DNA from 3 places in the Actinoplanes hulinensis genome. Region 2 is predicted to be linked to each of the others. Evidence: predicted binding sites of a transcription regulator. Region 2 holds the regulator's gene; each other region holds the start of a gene.
The links. Region 2 encodes HrcA, which represses chaperone genes, less so after heat shock. Its sites were predicted from a motif close to GGTTNGCACNCTCNNNNNGAGNGTGCNAACC; they were not measured.

Region 1 (6,578 bases), on a different contig from region 2:
CACCTGGCTGGGCGCCCGGTTCGCGGCGGACGGGCGGATCACCGTGGGGCAGTTGGTGTCGTTCTACGCGTACGCCGCCTTCCTGGTCGCCCCGCTGCGCCAGCTCACCGACGTGCTGGACAAGATGACCCGGGGCCACGTGTCGAGCCGCCGGGTGGTGGCCATGCTCCAGGTGGAGGGCGACCTGCCGGATCCACCGGAGCCGGTCCCGCTGCCCTCGGGTGAGCTGGCCGACTCCGGGTCGGGGGTGCGGATCCCGCCGGGCCGGCTGACCGCGATCGTGGCGTCCACGCCGGCCGACGCGGCCCGGATCGCCGACCGGCTCGGCCGGTACGCCGACGGCGCCACGATGGACGGTGTGCCGCTGTCGGCCGTGGCTCTGGCCGAGGTGCGGGACCGGATCCTGGTCGTCGACAACGACGCCCACCTGTTCTCCGGACGGCTGGGCTCCGATCTGGACCCGGAAGGCCGCGGCGGTGTCGCCCGGGCGCTCGCGGCCGCCGGCGCCACCGACATCGTCGACGCCCTCCCGAACGCCCTGGACACGGTGACAGCCGACCGCGGCCGCTCCTTCTCCGGCGGCCAGCAGCAGCGGCTGCGCCTGGCCCGCGCGCTGATCGCCGACCCCGAGGTGCTGATCCTGGTGGAGCCGACGAACGCCGTCGACGCCCACACCGAGGCCCGCATCGCCGAGCGGCTGCGTGCCGCCCGCAGCGGCCGGACCACCGTGGTGTGCACGTCCAGCCCGCTGGTGCTGAGCCGCACCGATCACGTCTGCTACGTCGAGGACGGCCGGTTGGTGGCCGCCGGCCGGCACCGGGACCTGCTCCGCGGTGAACCCGGCTACGCCCGGATGGTGCTGCGCGAGGAGAAGCAGTGACCCGCCTGCTCCCGGTGGCGAGCGCCGTGCAGGCCCGCCGGTACGCCCGCGACCTGATCCGCCGCTACCCGGCCATGTTCCGCGCCACGATCGGTCTGCACGCGGCCGCGGCCCTGGCCGGGCTGGCCGGCCCGCGACTGCTCGGCGAGATGGTGCAGGGCATCCACGACGGCGTGCCGCTGGACCGGCTGGACCGGTTGGCTCTGATGATCGGCGGATTCGTGCTGGCGCAGTCGGTGCTGATCCGGTTCGCCCATCTGGCCTCGGCCCGGCTGGGCGAGCGGGTGCTGGCCCGGCTGCGGGAGGAGTTCGTGACCCGGGTGCTGGGCCTGCCGCTGTCCACCGTGGAGGCGGCCGGCTCCGGTGACCTGCTGACCCGGACCACCCGGGATGTCGACGCACTGTCCAAATGCGTCCGTTTCGCGGTGCCGGAGACCCTGATCGCACTGATCACCCTGATTCTCGTGGTGGCGGCGCTGTTGCTGGTCAGCCCGGTGTTCGCGGTGCCGTTGCTGATCGGGGTGCCGATCATGACGGTGGGCACCCGGTGGTACCTGCGGCACGCCCCGCGCGGCTATCTCCGGCAGAACGCCGCCTACTCGGACGTGACCGAGGGGCTCACCGAGACGGTCGAGGGCGCCCGGACGGTCGAGGCCATGCGACGGCAGCGGCAGCGGGCCGGGCGCACCGACGCGGACCTGCGGCGGTCGTGGCGGGCCGAGCGGTACACGCTGCGCCTGCGGACCGTGTGGTGGCCGGTCATCGAGATCAGCTACGTGCTGCCGATGGTGCTCACCCTGCTCGCCGGAGGCCTGCTCTACCTGCACGACACGGTGACCCTGGGTGAGCTGACCGCCGCGGTGGTCTACGTGCAGCAGCTGGTCGATCCGCTGGACCGGCTGGTCGGCTGGCTGGACGAGCTGGAAGTGGGCGGGGCCGCCCTGGCCCGGTTGCTGGGCGTGACCGCCGGGCCGCAGCCGCAGCCGGCCGGGACCGCGGCGCCGGACGGGACCCGCGTCGAGCTGTGCGGTGTCCGGTTCGGCTACGAGCCGGGCCGGGAGGTGCTGCACGGCGTAGACCTGGTCCTGGAACCGGGCGAGCGGCTCGCCGTCGTCGGCGTCTCCGGCGCCGGCAAGTCCACCCTGGGCCGTCTGCTCGCCGGCATCCACCAGCCCACCTCGGGGACCGTCACGGTCGGCGGGACGCCGCTGGCCGCGCTGCCGCCGGAACGGCTGCGCGCCGAGGTCGCGCTGGTCACCCAGGAACACCACGTCTTCGTGGGCACGCTCCGCGACAACGTCGCGATGGTGCGTCCCGGCGTCCACGAGGGCGAGGTACGGGCAGCGCTCACCGCCGTACAGGCCCTGCACTGGGCGGACGCGCTGCCGGACGGGCTGGACACGGTCGTCGGCGCCGGCGGGCATCCGCTCTCCCCGGCCCAGGCGCAGCAGGTGGCGCTGGCCCGGCTGGTGATCGCCGACCCGCACACCCTGGTGCTCGACGAGGCCACCGCGATGCTGGACCCGCGGGCCGCCCGGGATCTGGAGCGCTCGCTGGCCGCGGTGGTCAGCGGGCGGACCGTGGTGGCCATCGCGCACCGGCTCTTCTCGGCACACGACGCGGACCGGGTCGCCGTCGTGGAGGACGGTCGGATCACCGAGCTGGGGCCGCACGACGAGCTGGTGGCGGCGGGCGGGGCCTACGCGGCGCTGTGGCGGTCCTGGCAGGGTGGCACCGAGCCGGCCGAGGTGTCCGAGCACGCGTAGCCCGTACCCCGAAAAGGAAAGGGCGCGCCCCGCAGAGCGCGCCCTTCACATCGAAGCCCGACCCGGTCAGAAGCCCGGACCGTGCTGGTGGCCGTGCCCGTGACCGTGGCTGTGGCCGTGACCACCGCCGGCGGCCGGAGCCGCCTCGGCCGGCTTCTCCACCACGAGGCTCTCGGTGGTCAGCAGGAGACCGGCGATCGAGACGGCGTTGGAGACCGCGTTGCGGGTCACCTTCACCGGGTCGATGATGCCGGCCGCGGCCAGGTCGACGTACTCGTCGGTGGCCGCGTTGAGGCCGTGGCCCCAGCCCAGCTCGTTGACCTTGCCCACCACGACGTAGCCGTCGTGACCGGCGTTCTGCGCGATCCAGCGCAGCGGCTCGACCAGCGCCTTGCGGACGATGCCGACGCCGAGCGCCTCCTCGCCGCTGAGGCCCAGGTTGCCCTCGAGGTCCTTGGCGACCTGCGCGAGTGCGGCGCCGCCGCCCGGGACGGTGCCCTCCTCGACGGCCGCCTTGGTCGCCGCGATGGCGTCCTCGATGCGGTGCTTGCGCTCCTTCATCTCGACCTCGGTGGCCGCGCCGACCTTGATCACCGCGATGCCGCCGGAGAGCTTGGCCAGCCGCTCCGAGAGCTTCTCGCGGTCCCAGTCGGAGTCGGACGCCTCGATCTCCTTGCGGATCTGCGCGACCCGGTCGGCGATGTCGGACGAGTTGCCGCCACCGTCGACGATCGTGGTGTTCTCCTTGTCGACGACGATCCGCCGGGCGCTGCCCAGCGACTCGATGCCGACCTGGTCGAGCTTGTAGCCCAGCTCGGGGGCGATCAGCTCGCCACCGGTGGCGATCGCCAGGTCCTGGAGGATCGCCTTGCGGCGGTCACCGAAACCGGGCGCCTTCACCGCGGCGACCTTGATGGTCTTGCGCAGCGAGTTGACCACCAGGGTGGACAGGGCCTGGCCCTCGACGTCCTCCGCGACGATCAGCAGCGGCTTGCCGGTCTGGAGCACCTTCTCCAGCAGCGGAAGCAGTTCCTCGATGCTGGAGATCTTCTGGGTGGTGAGGAGGATGTGCGCGTCCTCCAGCACCGCCTCCTGCGACTCGGCGTCGGTCACGAAGTTCGGCGAGATGAAGCCCTTGTCGAACTGGAGACCCTCGGTCACCTCGAGCTCGGTCTGGAGCGCCGAGCCCTCCTCGACGGTGATCACACCGTCGCGGCCGACCCGGTCCATCGCGTCGGCGATGAGCTTGCCGATGTTCGCGTCCTGCGCCGAGATGGTGGCGACGTTGGCGATCGCCTTGTGGTCGGCGACCTCGACGGCCTTGGCGAGCAGCGCCTTGGACACGGCCTCGGCGGCCTGGTCCATGCCCCGCTTGAGGCCGATCGGGTTGGCGCCCGCGGTCACGTTGCGCAGGCCCTCGCGGACCAGCGCCTGCGCGAGAACGGTCGCCGTGGTGGTCCCGTCACCGGCGACGTCGTTGGTCTTGGTCGCCACCTCCTTGACGAGCTGCGCGCCGAGGTTCTCGTACGGGTCGGTGAGCTCGATCTCCTTGGCGATGGTCACGCCGTCGTTGGTGATCGTGGGAGCGCCGAACTTCTTGTCCAGGACGACGTTGCGCCCGCGCGGCCCGAGGGTGACCTTGACCGTGTCGGCGAGCGTGTTGACGCCGTGCTCCAGGAGGTGCCGGGCGTCGTCAGAGAAGCTGAGGATCTTCGCCATGTATTGGTCCCTTCACGCACGGGCGCCCTGCCCCGAGAACCGGAACAGGGCGCCTGCACAGACGGTTAGGTCTTACTTCTCGATGACCGCGAGGACGTCGCGGGCGGAGAGCACCAGGTACTCCTCGCCGGCGTACTTGACCTCGGTGCCGCCGTACTTCGAGTAGAGAACAACGTCGCCGACCTTGACGTCGAGCGGGACGCGGTTGCCCTTGTCGTCGATCCGGCCGGGGCCGACGGCGAGGACGGTGCCCTCCTGGGGCTTCTCCTTGGCGGTGTCGGGGATCACGATGCCGGAGGCGGTCGTGGTCTCAGCCTCGTTCGCCTGGACCACGATGCGGTCCTCGAGCGGCTTGATCGCAACCTTGGTCGCGGTAGTCACGGGCATACCCTCCTGGGTACAGGTTTCGCCGGCCTTGAACCAGGCCGGTCAATGCCTCATGCCACCGGGCGGGGCCGTCGTCGCGGGTGCCGGTCCGCCTGGTGCCTAACCGCACGGACGGGCCGTGCGGTTGGCACCCTCATGGTGAGAGTGCTAACCGGAGACTATGCCGGAACTAGCACTCCGTCAACCAGAGTGCCAACCTGTCACGCCAGGGAGAATGCCTGACGTGACACCTGAGTTGTTGCAACGATTGCGGACCCCGGAGGGGTCGAAAGCCCTGGCCGTGGCGGCCGAGGTGACCGGCGGTGAGCCGCTCGCCGCGGCCTCGGCCATGCGGGCCCGGGGCTTCGGCGCGGAACTCGCCGCGGCCGCCTTGACCCAGGCTAGTTTGCGTGGGCGCGCCGCAGGCAAGTTCGGCGCGGACGCCGCCGCCATGTTCTTCACCCGGGCCGGGCTGGAGCAGGCGACGCGCGCGGCCGTCGCGGACCGGCGGGCGGCGCGGCTCGCCGCCGCCGGCGTCGAGACCCTCGCCGATCTGGGGTGCGGGCTGGGCTCCGACGCGCTGGCGGCGGCCCGGCACGGCATCTCCGTGTACGCCGTGGACGCCGACCCGCTGACCGCCGCCCTGGCCGCCGCGAACGCCGAGGCCGCCGGGCTCTCCGGCCGGATCACCGTGGAGTGCGCGGACGCCACCACGGTCGAGGTCGAGCGGTACGGCGCGGTCTTCGCCGACCCGGCCCGCCGCCAGGCCGGCCGGGGCCGGGTGTTCGACCCGAAGGCCTACTCGCCGCCGTGGGACTTCATCGCCGGCCTGCCCGTACGGGTGCCCCGCACGGTGCTGAAACTGGCGCCCGGCATCGATCACGGTCTGCTGCCGCCGGGCGCCGAGGGGGAATGGGTCAGTGTCGGCGGCGACCTGGTCGAGGCGGCCTTCTGGTGCGGCCCGCTGGCGTCCGCGGAGCGCCGGGCCACCCTGATCAGCGGCTCCGAGGTGAGCGGGCTGACCGGCTCGGGCCTGGAACGGGCGCCGGTCGGCCCGGTCGGCGCCTGGATCTACGACCTCGACCCGGCGGTGATCCGTTCGCACCTGGTCGCCGAGTTCGCCGCGAGTGTGGGCGGGTGGCTGGCCGACCCGGAGATCGCCTACGTCTACACCGACGAGCCGGTGGACACGCCGTTCGCCCGCCGCCTCGGGGTGACCGACGTGCTGCCGTTCTCGCTCAAGCGGCTGCGGGCGCTGCTGCGCGAGCGTGGCGTCGGGGTGCTGGAGATCCGCAAGCGCGGCTCGGCGCTGGTGCCCGACCAACTGCGCAAGGACCTCAAACTGTCCGGTCCGAACACGGCGGGCCTGCTGCTGACCCGGGTGGACGGGGCTCCCACGGCGCTCCTGACAACAACGGCGTAACAGGTCGGAATCGGACGTGCGCGGAGATCGGCCACGGTAGTACCGTGCCGCGCATGGTCAAGAAAGCGGCCGGCACGCCGGCCACCGCCTTGCTGACCGCGGAGCGGGTGGCGCACACCCTGCATCCGTACGACGTGTCGCCGGACGCCCCGCAGTACGGGGCGCTGGTGGCGCGGGCCCTCGGCGTCGAGCCGCATCGGCTGTTCAAGACGCTGGTGGCCGAGGTGGACGGCCGGCTCGTGGTCGGGGTGGTGCCGGTGACCGGCGATCTCGACCTGAAGGCGCTGGCGTCCGCGGCCGGTGGCAAGCGCGCGATCCTGGCCGACCGGGCCGCCGCCGAGCGCAGCAGTGGGTATGTGCGGGGCGGGATCAGCCCGCTCGGCCAGCGCAGACGACTGCCCACCGTGATCGATGACTCGGCCGC
Region 2 (6,578 bases):
CGAAGACGTCGCCGGTGAGATAGAGCTCGGCGGCGGCCCGGGGCGCCAGGCGCGGCAGCACGGTGGAGCTGATCACCGCGGGGATCACTCCCAGCCGTACCTCGGTGAAGGCGAACGTCGCCGACCGGGCGCAGACCGCGATGTCGGCCGCGCCGATCAGGCCGAGGCCGCCGGCCCGGGCCGGACCGCCGATCCGCGCCACCACCGGCTTGGGGAATTCCCAGAGCGCGGCCAGCACGTCGGCGAGCATCTCGGCGGGCAGTTTGTCGCCGGGCCGGGCGGCGGCGGTCTCCTTGAGGTCGACGCCGGAGCAGAACACCGGGCCGGTATGGGACAGGACCACCACCCGGGAGTCCGGGTCGGCTGCCGACGCGGCCAGCGCGTCGAGCATCCGCCGGAGCAGGGCGGTGGAGAGGGCGTTGCGGTTTCCGGGGTTGTCCAGGGTAAGGGTGGTCACCCCGGCGCCGGTGGCGGTACGGACCAGATCCATGCCGGGAACCTTAACTACGCTTGCTGGATGGCCGGCGCACTCCCCGATGGTGAACCCGTACCCGACGACGGGTCGCTCCCCGACGAAGCCACCCGTGAGGTCGGCAAGGACGGGTTCGCCGTCTACGTCCACGTGCCGTTCTGCGCCAGCCGCTGCGGCTACTGCGACTTCAACACGTACACGGCGAGCGAGCTGGGCGGCGGGGCGAGCCGCGAGGAGTACGCCGACACCGTCCTGGCCGAGCTGGCCCTGGCCGCCCGGGTGATCGAGCCGGGCCGGGTGGACACCGTCTTCGTCGGCGGCGGCACACCCACCCTGCTGCCGGCCGGCGACCTGGCCCGGATCCTGGACGGCATCGACCGCACCTGGGGCCTGGCCCCCGGCGCCGAGGTGACCACCGAGGCCAACCCGGAGTCGGTGGACCCGGCCTACCTGCGGGAACTTCGCCGCGGCGGGTTCACCCGGATCTCGCTGGGCATGCAGTCGGCCGCCGAGAACGTGCTGCGGGTCCTGGACCGCCGGCACACCGCCGGACGGGCGCCGCGGGCCGCCGCCGAGGCCGGGGAGGCCGGGTTCGAGCACGTCAACCTCGACCTGATCTACGGCACGCCGGGGGAGACCCCGGAGGACTTCGCGGCCTCGCTGGACGCCGTGATCGGCGCCGGGGTGGACCACGTCAGCGCGTACGCCCTGATCGTCGAGGACGGCACCCGGATGGCCGGCCGGATGCGCCGGGGCGAGCTGCCGTACCCCTCGGACGACGTGGCGGCCGACCGCTACCTGGCCGCCGAGGCCGCGCTGAGTGAGGCCGGTCTCACCTGGTACGAGGTGTCCAACTGGGCGCAGCCGGGCGGGGAGTGCCGGCACAACCTGCTGTACTGGACCGGCGCCGACTGGTGGGGTCTCGGGCCGGGCGCGCACAGCCACGTCGGCGGGGTCCGCTGGTGGAACGTGAAGCACCCGGTGACCTACGCGAAACGCCTGGCCGCCGGGACCTCGCCGGGCCACGCCCGGGAGACGCTGAGCGGTGACGACCGGCACATGGAGGACGTCATGCTCCGGGTCCGGTTGCGCGACGGCATCCCGCTGGACCGGGTCGACGCCACGGGCGCCGCGCGGGCCCTGGCGGACGGGCTGCTCGAGCCGGGGGCGTACGACGACGGCCGCCTCGTGCTCACGCTGCGCGGCCGCCTGCTGGCCGACGCGGTCATCCGTGACGTGGTGTGAGTCTCACCTGATGAAGCGCGCGCTCAGCGGATAGTTGAACGGCTCGTTGTTGGCCGCCTTCACCCCGGCGACCACACCCAGGATGGTGGCGATCAGCCACGCCGCGCCGACGATGAAGACGCCCACCCCGACGCAGATGAGCACGCTGCCGACCAGGCCGATGATGCCCCAGAGAAGCTGGAAGTTGAGCGCCTTGACGGCCTCCTCCCGCACGTACGGCGAGGTGTTCCCCCGGGCCAGCAGGGCGACCAGCGGCGCGATCCAGCCGAAGAACGTGCCGCCGAAGAACGCGCCGGCCGCCCCGCCGAAGTGCGCCACCAGGATCCAGGTGCGCTCGTCGCCGGCGGTGGACGGAGGCCTGTAGCCGTACCCCGGAGGCGGGTTGTAGGGAGGCGGCGGATATCCGCCCGGCGGCTGATAGCGAGCGGTCGGATCGTCGTCCGGTGGGCGGGGCTGTTCTGTCATGAAAGACACGCTAGGACCCGCTATCGAGCCGGTCGAGGACCAGGCAGGTACTTTCGATCATCGCGCTGCCGCCCCCGGGGACGTAGACTGGCACTCTATTAGCGGGAGTGCCAGAGGGGGAGGGGTCATATGAGTCTGGATGACCGCAAGCTCGAGGTGCTCCGGGCGATCGTCGAGGACTACGTCGAGACCCAGGAGCCGGTCGGCAGCAAGGCCCTGGTGGACCGGCACAAGCTCGGCGTCTCTCCGGCCACCGTGCGTAACGACATGGCGGTGCTGGAGGAGGAGGGCTACATCCGGCAGCCGCACACCAGCGCCGGGCGGGTCCCCACCGATGCCGGCTACCGGCTCTTCGTCGACCGGCTCACCCGGATCAAGCCGCTCAGCCCGGCCGAGCGCCGCGCGATCGAGCGCTTCATGGTCGGCGCCGTCGACCTGGACGATGTGGTGCACCGCACGGTCCGCCTGCTGGCCCAGCTCACCCGCCAGGTCGCCGTCGTTCAGTACCCGTCGCTCTCCCGGTCCTCGGTGCGCCATCTGGAGCTCGTGCCGATCTCCACCACCCGCCTGATGCTCGTGATGATCACCGACACCGGCCGGGTCGAGCAGCGCCTCGTCGAGATGCCCGGCCCGGTGCACGACGGCGACGTGTGGGACCTGCGCCGCCGCGTCAACGAGAAGCTCTCCGGTCAGCGGCTCGCCGACACCCCACCCCTGGTGCAGCGGCTGGTCGACGAGTGTGACGATCCCGAGCGACGGGCCACGATGGCATGCCTCGCGTCGGTACTCTTGGAGACCCTCGTCGAGCGGAGTGAGGAGCGCCTCGCCCTCGCCGGCACGGCCAATTTGACACGTGGCGGTGTGCTGGACTTCCAGGGCACGCTACGGCCCGTCCTCGAGGCTCTCGAGGAGGAGGTGATCCTGCTGAAGCTCATCGGCGACCTGGAGCCCCGGACCACCCGGGTCCGGATCGGTGACGAGAACGAGATCGACAACCTGCGGTCGGCGTCCGTGGTGAGCAGTGGTTACGGACCGGGCACCACGATCGTTGGTGGGCTCGGCGTGCTGGGGCCCACCCGGATGGACTACCCCGGCACTATCGCTACCGTTCGTGCAGTGGCACGCTACGTTGGCGACCTGTTGGCACAGAATTGACGGATTCGCGCAGACATTGAGGACTCCAAACCCCGTGGCCAAGGACTATTACGGAATTCTCGGTGTGAGCCGGGAGGCAACCGACGACGAGATCAAGCGCGCCTACCGCAAACTCGCTCGGCAGTACCACCCGGACGTCAACCCGGATCCGGAAGCGCACGACAAGTTCAAAGAGATCAACGCGGCGTACGAGGTCCTCTCCGACGACCAGAAGCGCCAGATCGTCGATCTCGGCGGTGACCCGCTCGCGCCCGGTGGCGGCATGCCCGGCGGTGCCGGCGGCGCCGGCCCGTTCGTCGGCTTCCAGGACATCATGGACGCCTTCTTCGGCACGGCCGCCGGCGGCGGCTCCCGGGGCCCGCGCCCGCGCACCCGTCCCGGCGCCGATGCCATCCTGCGTCTCGAGCTGGACCTGGTGGAGACCGCCTTCGGTGTGGAGGCGCCGATCACCGTCGACACCGCGGTGCTCTGCACCCAGTGCTCCGGCGCCGGCACCGCGCCCGGCACCCACCTGGCCACCTGCGAGGTCTGCGCGGGCCGCGGCGAGGTCCAGTCGGTGCAGCGCACCTTCCTCGGCCAGGTCGTCTCGTCGCGCCCCTGCCAGAACTGCCAGGGCCACGGCACGGTCATCCCGACCCCCTGCCCGACCTGCGCCGGCGACGGCCGGATAAGGACACGCCGCTCGCTCACCGTCAAGATCCCGGCGGGCGTCGAGGACGGCATGCGGATCCGCCTGGCCCAGCAGGGCGAGGTCGGTCCCGGCGGCGGCACCGCCGGCGATCTCTACGTGGAGATCCACGAGCGGCCGCACGACGTCTACTCGCGCAAGGGCGACGACCTGCACTGCCGGGTCACCCTGCCGATGACCGCGGCCGCGCTCGGCACCCGGATGACGATCAAGACCCTCGACGGCGAAGAGAACATCGAGGTCAAACCGGGCACTCAGCCGGCCAGCACGTTGCGTATCCGCGGCAAGGGCGTCCCGCACCTGCGCGGCCAGGGCCGTGGCGAGCTCTTCGTGCACCTCGACGTCAAGACGCCGACCAAGCTCACCGCCGACCAGGAGCGCATGCTGCGCGAATTCGCCAAGACCCGCGGCGAGGACGTGGCCGAGCTCTCCAAGCAGGGCGGCTTCTTCAGCCGGATGCGCGACGCCTTCAACGGCCACTGAGAGCTACGCATCCGACGACCCGGCGCCGTCCCTGACAAGATCAAATTCAAGATCATGTCGTAGCCGGGTGGTGGGTGCCGACCGCCGCTCCCGCCGAGGACCGGGCGGTGGCGAGTTGGCCGCTGGCGCGTCCAGGACACTCACCGCCACCCGGTGACCTGAGTGAGCGGTCCCGCTGACCCCGCACAGACCACCCGCACACGCGGCGCCCAGCCGCACACGCGGCGCGCTTCGCGCGCGGGCCTGGTGCCACGCGGCGCCCACCCGCACACGCGGCGGGTTTTGTGTGCGCGTGCCCCGCGGTGGTCGGCGTGTCGGTGGGTGGTCGCGCGTGCGGCGGACGCGTGAGCGATCGGCGGTGCTGGTCGGTGCTGGCTCCGGGCGAGGGGTACGTTTCTGGGATGTCCGCGCCGCTGTTCCTGGTCGATAGCCTGCCCACCGGATCGTCGTACACACTGGACGGCCCGGAGGGGCATCACGCCGCCACCGTGCAGCGGCTTCGGGTCGGTGAGGCGATGATCCTCGCCGACGGGCGTGGCGGCACCGCCCGGGCCGAGGTCACCGCGGTCGGGCGGGGCAGCGTCGAGGTGATGGTCAGCGCGGTCGGCCAGGAGCCGGCCGCCGACCCGAGGCTGGTCGTCGTGCAGGGCATCGCCAAGGGTGACCGGGGCGAGTTGGCCGTACAGGCGATGACCGAGGTCGGGGTGGACGAGATCCTGCCCTGGGCGGCGTCCCGGTCGGTGGCCCAGTGGCGCGGCGACCGTGGTTTCAAGGCTCGCGACAAGTGGACGGCCACCGCCCGTGAGGCCGCCAAGCAGGCCCGCCGCTCCTGGCTGCCGGTGGTGACCGGCGACCCCGACTGCTCGACCAAACGGGTGGCGTCCCGCATCGCCGGGGCGGCGGCCGCCTTCGTGCTGCACGAGGAGGCCACCGAGCGCCTCTCCACCGCAGCTCTGCCGGAACAGGGCGACATCGTCCTGGTGGTCGGCCCCGAGGGCGGCATCAGCGACGCCGAACTGGAGACCTTCCGCGATGCGGGCGCGACCCCGGTCCGCCTGGGCACCGCGGTCCTGCGCACCTCCACCGCCGGAGTGGCGGCCCTAGCCGTCCTGAACAGCCGCCTGACCCGCTGGTAACCCCTTCAGCTGGCCCCCAGAGCTGTTTCAAGGGCAGTGAGACAGCTCTGGCAGCCAGCTGAAGAATTCCGGCTGGTTGTCAGGGCTGTTTCGGCGGGCGTGAGGCAGCTGTGGGCGCCGGCTGGAGGGGTTGGGTGAGGGTGAGGGTGGTGGTCAGGCGGGGGGCGTCGAGGGCGTGTGCGGCGGTCACCGTGTAGTCGCCGGGCACCGTGCGCCAGCCGCCGTCCCACACCTGGAAGGCGCGCTCGGGCAGCGGGATCGTCACGGTCACCGTCTCTCCGGGGGTGGCCGTGGCGGTGGCGAAACCGGCGAGCCACCGCTCCGGGCGGGCCACCGGGCCCGGCTGGTTCGCCGACAGGTACACCTGCACGACCTCTCGGCCGGGGCGGTCGCCGGTGTTGGTGAGCGTCACCCGCGCCCGCGTGGCGTCGAGCGTGATCTCCCCGTACGCCCAGGTGGTGTAGCCCTGACCGGAACCGAACGCGAAGAGGGGGCGGGCCGACCAGCCGCGGTAGCCGATCCGGATGTCCTCGCCGTAGGCGAGCGTGCCGTCCGTAGGACGCACCTCCAGGACCGGGCAGTCCTCCTCCCGGCGCGGCCAGGTGGTGGGCAGGCGGCCGCCCGGCTCCGCGACGCCGAGCAGCACGTCGGCCAGCGCGGCACCGGCCTCCTGTCCGGGGAACCAGGTGAGCAGCACCGCGGCCGCCTCCCCGGACCAGGGCAGCAGCACCGGCGAGCCGGCGTTCACCACCACGATCGTGCGCGGGTTGGCCGCGGCCACCCGGGACACCAGCTCGTCCTGGCGGCCGGGCAGGGCCAGCGAGACGCGGTCGAAGCCCTCCGACTCGACCTGCTCGGTGGTGCCGACCACGACGACCGCCACGTCCGAGCGGGCGGCCAGCTCGACCGCCTCGGCGATCAGGCCGTCGTCGTC
Region 3 (6,578 bases), on a different contig from region 2:
CCACGTCGACCTCCCGCAGCCCGATCCGGATGCGCCGCGCGAACTCGCCCAGCACCTGATCGCCCGCGGTGTGCCCGTACGTGTCGTTCACCTCCTTGAAGTGGTCCAGGTCGAGAACCAGGACGGTGAGCATCCGGCCGAACCGGCTGGCCCGCTCCACCTCGCGGCGCAGCACCTCTCGCAGATAACGGTAGTTCCAGAGTCCGGTCAGCGGGTCGGTCAACGAGAGACGCTGTGCCTCCTCATGAACCCGGACGTTGTGCACGGCCACCCCGGCCTGCCCCGCGAAGGTGCGCAGGGTCCGCAGATCGGCGTCCTCGAAGGCGGGCCCGCCCAGCCGGTCGTAGAGGGCCAGCACTCCCAGCATGCCCGGCTCCGGATCGGTCTCCGGATCGGCCGGCGGCGCGCAGATCGGCACCGCGAGATACGACTCGCAGACCGGCTCGTCCGGGCTCTGCCCGCCGGCCCCGCGCATCGGCCGGCCGGTCGACGCCACCGTCCCCAGCACGCCGTACCCCGGCGGCAGGCGGCGCTGCGCCAGCTCGGCCGGCGTCAGATCCCACGCGCCGGTCAGCCCGGCGCCGCAGCGGGCCGCCAGCCGTCCGTCCGACGGGTCGGCGAGCAGCAGCAGCCCGGCCCGGGCGCCGGTGGCGGTCATCGCGGTGCGCAGGATCACCGGCAGGATCCGGTCCAGGTCGTGCGTACTGGACAGGGTGTCCCCGAGGATGGCCAGATGACGGCGCAGCTGATCCCGGCTCGCGGTCAGCGCCTGCACGTAGGACTGCAGCTCACGGGTCATCCGGTTGAAGGTCCCGGCGAGCCGGCCCAGCTCGTCCGGCCGCGGGATCGGCACCCGGGTGTCCAGATCACCGTTCGCCACCCGGTCGGCGGCCCAGGCCAGGTCACCGAGCGGACGGGTGGTCGACCGGGCCAACCAGCGGGCGGCCAGGACCGCCACCGCGGCGGTGACCAGCACGATCAGGAACAGGATCGCGTACCGGAGGGTGGGTTCGCCGGTGGGCACGCTGAGCGTGAGTGGCAACGGCTGGCCGGGCACCGCGGTCAGCTGCCGGGTCGTGTGGGGGCCGGCCTCCGGCGCCGGCGCGCCGATCGCCACGGCCACCCCGGCGGCGTCACCGAGCCGGTCCATCAGGGCGGGATCGATGCCCTGGGCGGCGACCACGGTCACTTCTTCGGCGTACGCGTAAGCGGCGAACGCCGTGGCCGTCCCCCGGGGCGCCGGGTCGGCGCAACTGAGCGGACCGGTCGTCCCGTTCCCGCTGCGCGCCGCCGCACGTCCCAGCAACGGCTGATTCGGAACGGTCACGTCCACCGTCGTGGCCAGCCCACGGGCGACCAGCTGGTCGGCGACCGCGACCCGGTTCTCGGCCGGAACCACCGCCACCGCGTCGGCCGCGGCCTGCAACTGGCGGCAGAGAGCGCCCACGGCGGCGCCCACGGTGGCCGCCGCGTGGTCCAGGCGTTCCGTGGTCCGGTCACGGTTGACGGCACTCACGGTCAGTGCGACGAAAATCGCCCCGAGCAGGACCGGACCGAGCACGACGACCAGGAATGCGCTGGTCAGCCGGCCTCGAAGTGTCACACATCCTCCCGGGAGCGACCTTCTCTTCCAGCGATGCTGACATAGTGTGCACCGTTTGCCGCATTTCAAAAGGGGGTGTTGCATGTCGGATTTAACCGGTGATGCGGAAAAATCACTGCAAATCAAGATCGCGCTACGCGCACGGCTCCTCACGGTCCGTCGATCACTCTCGGACATCGCCCTCGCGACCGCGGCGGCCAAACTTCAAGATCAAACCCTTGCTCTGGTACGGGCGGCGCACCCGATCACGATCGCCGCCTATGTCCCGATCGGCTCCGAACCCGGGGGCCTCGATCTCCCGTACCGCCTGGCGGAGGCGCTCCCCGCCGGTGGCCGCCTGCTGCTGCCGGTCCTGCTCCCCGACAACGACCTGGACTGGGCCGAATTCACCGGCGTCCTCACTCCCGCCGCCCGCGGCCTACGGGAGCCCACCGGCCCGCCACTGGGCCCGGCCGCCCTGCGCGCCGCCGACCTGATACTGGTCCCCGCCTTGGCCGTAGCCCGGGACGGCACCCGCATGGGCCGCGGCGGCGGCTCCTACGACCGGGCCCTGGCCCGCTTGGACGCCCCCCGCCCGGACCCCGGCGGCAGCCCCCACGACCAAGTGCCGGCTCACCCGGACGACTCCCACCACGGCGCGACCACGCCCCGCTCCGACGACCCGATCCCGCCCACCGGCCCACGGATCGTGGCGCTCCTTCACGACGGCGAGGACATCGACACCGTTCCCGCCGAGCCGCACGACCGCCGCGTCCACGCCGTGATCACCCCGACCGGCGGCCTCTCCCTCCGGCCGGCCCCGAACCGCCGGATGTGACCAGCCCCACTTCGAGCCGCATGAGCGGCCGCATACACCAGCCCGCTTCTCCCTCAGGCCGGGCCCGGAGTGGACGAACTGACCTCCGATGCCGCAACATTGGCACTCGGAGTTGGCGAGTGCCAAGAGCCGATCGATCCGGAGGAGCCGTGCCTACCTACCAGTACTCCTGCACCGAGTGCGGTGAGCAGCTCGAAGCCGTGCAATCCTTCTCCGACCCGGCACTCACCGAGTGCCCGAACTGCGCCGGCAAGCTCCGCAAGGTGTTCAACTCGGTCGGTATCGTTTTCAAGGGTTCGGGCTTCTACCGCAACGACTCCCGCTCAGGCAGCGTGAGCGCCGAGAAGTCGGGCAGCGGCGACGCCGCCGCCAAGAAGCCGGAGACCTCGAGCACCTCGACCTCCACCTCGACGACCCCGTCAACCTCCTCCTCCACCAGCAGCAGCTCGACCTCCTCGTCGAGCAGCGGTGGAGCGAAGGCCGCGGCCGCTTCCTGAGCGCACCGCCACCACCCTGACGCGAAGCGCCGAGCCGGCCACCGGCTCGGCGCTTCGCCGTTTCCGCAAGTCGCGACAGCCCCATGCCGTAGCAGGTTTCGTGGTGTGGCGGGGGTTTTCCACATTCGCCCGTCATCCACAAGCGTCCGCGCGGCGCCGAGCCGCCCCTGCCTAACGTCGATGCGGTCGCTCTTCCGGCGGCCCGATGTCGATGCGGCCGTTCCCGCGACAGCTCGACAGGGTGTGGCGATTCTCTGGAGGCCCTCATGCCCCGCGCGGCTCCGGCACGGTCCGGCGAGCGCCTCGATCCCGTGCGATGGCGCCGGCCGAGCCGCGGCATGTTGCTCCGGCTGGCCACCGCCACGGTGCTGTTGATCACAGCGGCCGCGGTCCTGTGGGTCGAGCCGTCCGGCTGCGTGCCGACCGCGGCGACGCCACGGTCGTCCTCGTCCGCGACCGGCGAGCCGTCGGCGACGCCTTCCGGGCAGTCCGCCGCCCGGCCGATCCCACCGGGCAGTGTCGGAGTGCCGGTCCGCCTGGCCGACCCGACAGCCCTGACCGTGGTCCGCCCCGGCAACCGGGTGGACCTGCTGCGAATCGACGGCGACCGGGACCGGCCCACTCCCGTGGCGAGTTCGGCCCTGGTCCTCGATGTGACCGGAGCCGACGACCCGGTGACCGGCGGTCTGCTCCTGGCCCTCACCCCTGCCGAGGCAGACCGTGCGGTAAGCACTCCGGCCCAGGGCTTCGCCATCCTGATCCGCCCCGGCTGATCCGCCGAAACGCCCCGGGGAGACCGGGCCGGGCGGTCATTCCCAGTGCGGCGGGCGGTCCTCGAACAGGCGGTCATCGTTGGAGTGGCTGCGCTCACCCCAACCGCGCTCGGTGTCATCACGGGTCTGGTCGGGCAACACCGGTGCCTCTTCGGATTCGAAGTCGACTTCGCGCTCGGCGTCGTTGTCCCGCTCAGGCTCGTCCAGGATGTCCACGACTACGAGGGTAAGCCGCGAGCGTTGCGGCCGTCGTCCCCCTCCGGCTGTACCGTCGGTGAACGTGAGTTCCCCCACGCGCCCTCCGGACGACGACTCCTACTGGCAGCGGCCAGACCCGTCCACTGATCCACTGGACCGGCCCGAGCCGGAGACGCCGCCGTACCCGGGCCCGCCCCGAGCCGAGCCACCCCCCGCCGACTGGCGCCCGCCGACGATCGCCCACCCACCGCCGCCGCGCACCCTGCCCCCGCAGGACATGGACGCGCTGGACGAGGCGGAGGGCTCCGCCCGCACCGTCACCTACGGCGTCGGCCTGGTCGTCGGGGCGATCGCCCTGGTCGTCGTCTGCCTGCTCTGCGCCCGGGTCGTGTTCTGACCGACCGCGAAACCCGCCACCCGCGCATGTCGCTCGTCACCCGGCCCGTCGCCCACGCCCGGAACCGCCTCGGTGGACGGTCGGCTTCAGGAACGCTCGGGAGGTCGGCGCCGGGTCAGTAGGTGCCCCAGACGGCCGTGGCTCCGGAGTCTCCGGTCTGGTAGAGGTAGTAGCCGCTCAGGGCGGCCAGCACCACCAGGACCACGGCGAAGCCGAGATCGGCGGCCTTCGGCAGGGCGCGGGGGTCGCGGAAGGTGAGTGCGACCAGGAGCAGGGCGACCACGCCGAGGCCGAGGGTGAGCCAGAAGGTGAGCGTCCCGTTCGCCATGTGGCCGTCGAGGATCTCCTTGCCGGCCGGGGAGACCCGCTCCTCGCTGAGCAGCCGGTTGTAGAACTCGGTACCGGAGAGCATGGTGATCAGGGCGGCGACCGGCGCCGTGACGGCCAGCAGGCCCACGGCCCAGCCGATGCGGGAGCGCAATGGTGCGGCGAGGGCGTAGACGACCGCGCCGAGAGCCAGCAGGGGCACGAAGATGACGGCGGCGTGGAGCACGAGGACATGTACCGGCAAGCCGTTGACCTGGTCTAACACCAATTCCTCCTCGATCCGGGGTGTGGCTAGCTTAGGAGTTGCGTGACGCCGCAAACATCCCTTGACGGCGATTGCCAGCGAAGCGTGACCGAACCAGTGTGATCATCACCTGTTGGTGAATCCGCGTACCCGTGTTGTCATGGACGGATGTCCACAGGTGCGGAACTCCTGCGTGCGCACGGGTTGCGTGTCACTCGCCCCCGGCTGGCCGTGCTGGACATCCTCACCGACGGCGGCCACCTCGAGGTCGACGAGATCGCCCAGCAGGTTCGCGCCAGGCTGGACTCGGTCTCCACCCAGGCCGTCTACGACGTGCTGGGCGCCCTGTCCCGGGCCGGTCTGGCGCGCCGGATCGAGCCGGCCGGCAGCCCCGCCCGTTACGAGGCCCGGGTCGGCGACAACCACCATCACATCGTCTGCCGGGGTTGCGGCGCGATCGCCGACGTCGACTGTTCCGTCGGCCGCCGCCCATGCCTGACGCCGAGCGAGACCCACGGCTTCGACCTGGACGAAGCCGAGATCACCTTCTGGGGCCTGTGCCCCGCCTGCCGGACCCGGCGCGAAGCCGACCGATCCGGACCAAGCTTGAGTCCGACCTGGCATGAGCCCGACCGCGCCTGAGCCCGACCGCGCCTGAGCCCGACTGGCATGAGCCCGACTGGCATGAACCCGACCTGGCTTGAGCCCGTGCCGTACCAGATCGATGGCGGCGATGGCCGGGGAAAACCGCGACGCCGTGGCAGGCTGGAGGGCATGACGGGAGACGTCGGGCTGTTCGGACCGGACTCGGTCACCTGGAAACTGCACCGCGAACCCATTCTGATGCTCGGCGGCCTGCGCTCGCTCTATCTCCAGGCGCTGCATCCGCGAGCGGTGGCCGGTGTGGCACAGAATTCCGGCTATCGGGCCGACCCGTGGGGTCGGCTCATGCGCACCTCGGACTATGTCGGGACGGTCGTCTACGGCACGACCGACGAGGTCCGGCAGGCGGCGAGCCGGCTCCGGCGGCTGCACGCCCGGATGTCGGCGACCGATCCGCGGACCGGGGAGCGCTTCAGGATCGACGAGCCGGATCTCCTGCGCTGGGTGCACGTGGCCGAGGTCGAGTCGTTCCTGACCACCGCCGTGCGTGCCGGGGTGGACCTCACGCCGGAGGAGATCGACGGCTACTACACCGAGCAGCTCCGGTCCGCCGAGCTGGTGGGCCTCGACCCGGCGACCGTCCCGGCGACCGCGGCCGAGGTGGCGGCCTACTTCACGGCGATGCGCCCGGAGCTCGGCCTGACCAGGGACGGCGCGGAGGCCGCCGTCTTCCTCACCGTGCCGCCGATCCCCGGCCACTGGGGTGGGCTGCCGTTCCGGCTCGGCCTGACGCTGGGCCCGGCCCGGTGGGCCTACTTCGGCATCGCCGGGACGGCGCTCGGCCTCCTGCCCGCCTGGGCCCGCAAGATGTACGGCGGCCTCGGCTGGCCCACCACCGACCTGGCCGCCGCCCTCTCGGTCCGAGGCCTGCGCGCCCTGATCGCCGGTGTCCTGGCCACCCTGCCCGAGCAGTACCGCATGGCCCCACTACGCCGAGCCGCCATGGAACGAGCCGGCCTGGTCTGACCCCCAGCCAGGCGGGCTCGGCCCGAGCAGCCAAGCAGCCCGGCCAGGCAGCCGAGCGAGGCCGGGCAGCCGGGCCGAGCGGGACCGGACAGC

Region 1: groES (co-chaperone GroES) is a predicted target of HrcA. The motif match lies at 4,875-4,905, and genes of this name have one in related genera.
Region 3: KZ829_RS04830 (FmdB family zinc ribbon protein) is a predicted target of HrcA. The motif match lies at 2,518-2,548, and genes of this name have one in related genera.

What each region holds. Positions count from the first base shown of each region.
Region 1 covers NZ_JAHXZI010000001.1:514,057-520,634, reverse strand. The annotation lists gene KZ829_RS02490 (ABC transporter transmembrane domain-containing protein) at 1-880, shown strand, start outside; gene KZ829_RS02485 (ABC transporter ATP-binding protein) at 877-2,646, shown strand; gene groL (chaperonin GroEL) at 2,713-4,365, opposite strand; gene groES (co-chaperone GroES) at 4,438-4,746, opposite strand; gene KZ829_RS02470 (class I SAM-dependent methyltransferase) at 4,967-6,154, shown strand; gene ybaK (Cys-tRNA(Pro) deacylase) at 6,208-6,578, shown strand, end outside.
Region 2 covers NZ_JAHXZI010000012.1:53,786-60,363, forward strand. The annotation lists gene KZ829_RS22810 (enoyl-CoA hydratase-related protein) at 1-490, opposite strand, end outside; gene hemW (radical SAM family heme chaperone HemW) at 518-1,717, shown strand; gene KZ829_RS22820 (DUF4870 domain-containing protein) at 1,721-2,182, opposite strand; gene hrcA (heat-inducible transcriptional repressor HrcA) at 2,312-3,337, shown strand; gene dnaJ (molecular chaperone DnaJ) at 3,372-4,508, shown strand; gene KZ829_RS22835 (16S rRNA (uracil(1498)-N(3))-methyltransferase) at 4,910-5,644, shown strand; gene KZ829_RS22840 (beta-glucosidase) at 5,724-6,578, opposite strand, start outside.
Region 3 covers NZ_JAHXZI010000002.1:220,703-227,280, reverse strand. The annotation lists gene KZ829_RS04840 (GGDEF domain-containing protein) at 1-1,603, opposite strand, end outside; gene KZ829_RS04835 (5-formyltetrahydrofolate cyclo-ligase) at 1,686-2,420, shown strand; gene KZ829_RS04830 (FmdB family zinc ribbon protein) at 2,570-2,917, shown strand; gene KZ829_RS04825 (hypothetical protein) at 3,256-3,690, shown strand; gene KZ829_RS04820 (hypothetical protein) at 3,727-3,906, opposite strand; gene KZ829_RS04815 (translation initiation factor 2) at 3,971-4,285, shown strand; gene KZ829_RS04810 (DUF2231 domain-containing protein) at 4,401-4,877, opposite strand; gene KZ829_RS04805 (Fur family transcriptional regulator) at 5,025-5,498, shown strand; gene KZ829_RS04800 (oxygenase MpaB family protein) at 5,631-6,485, shown strand.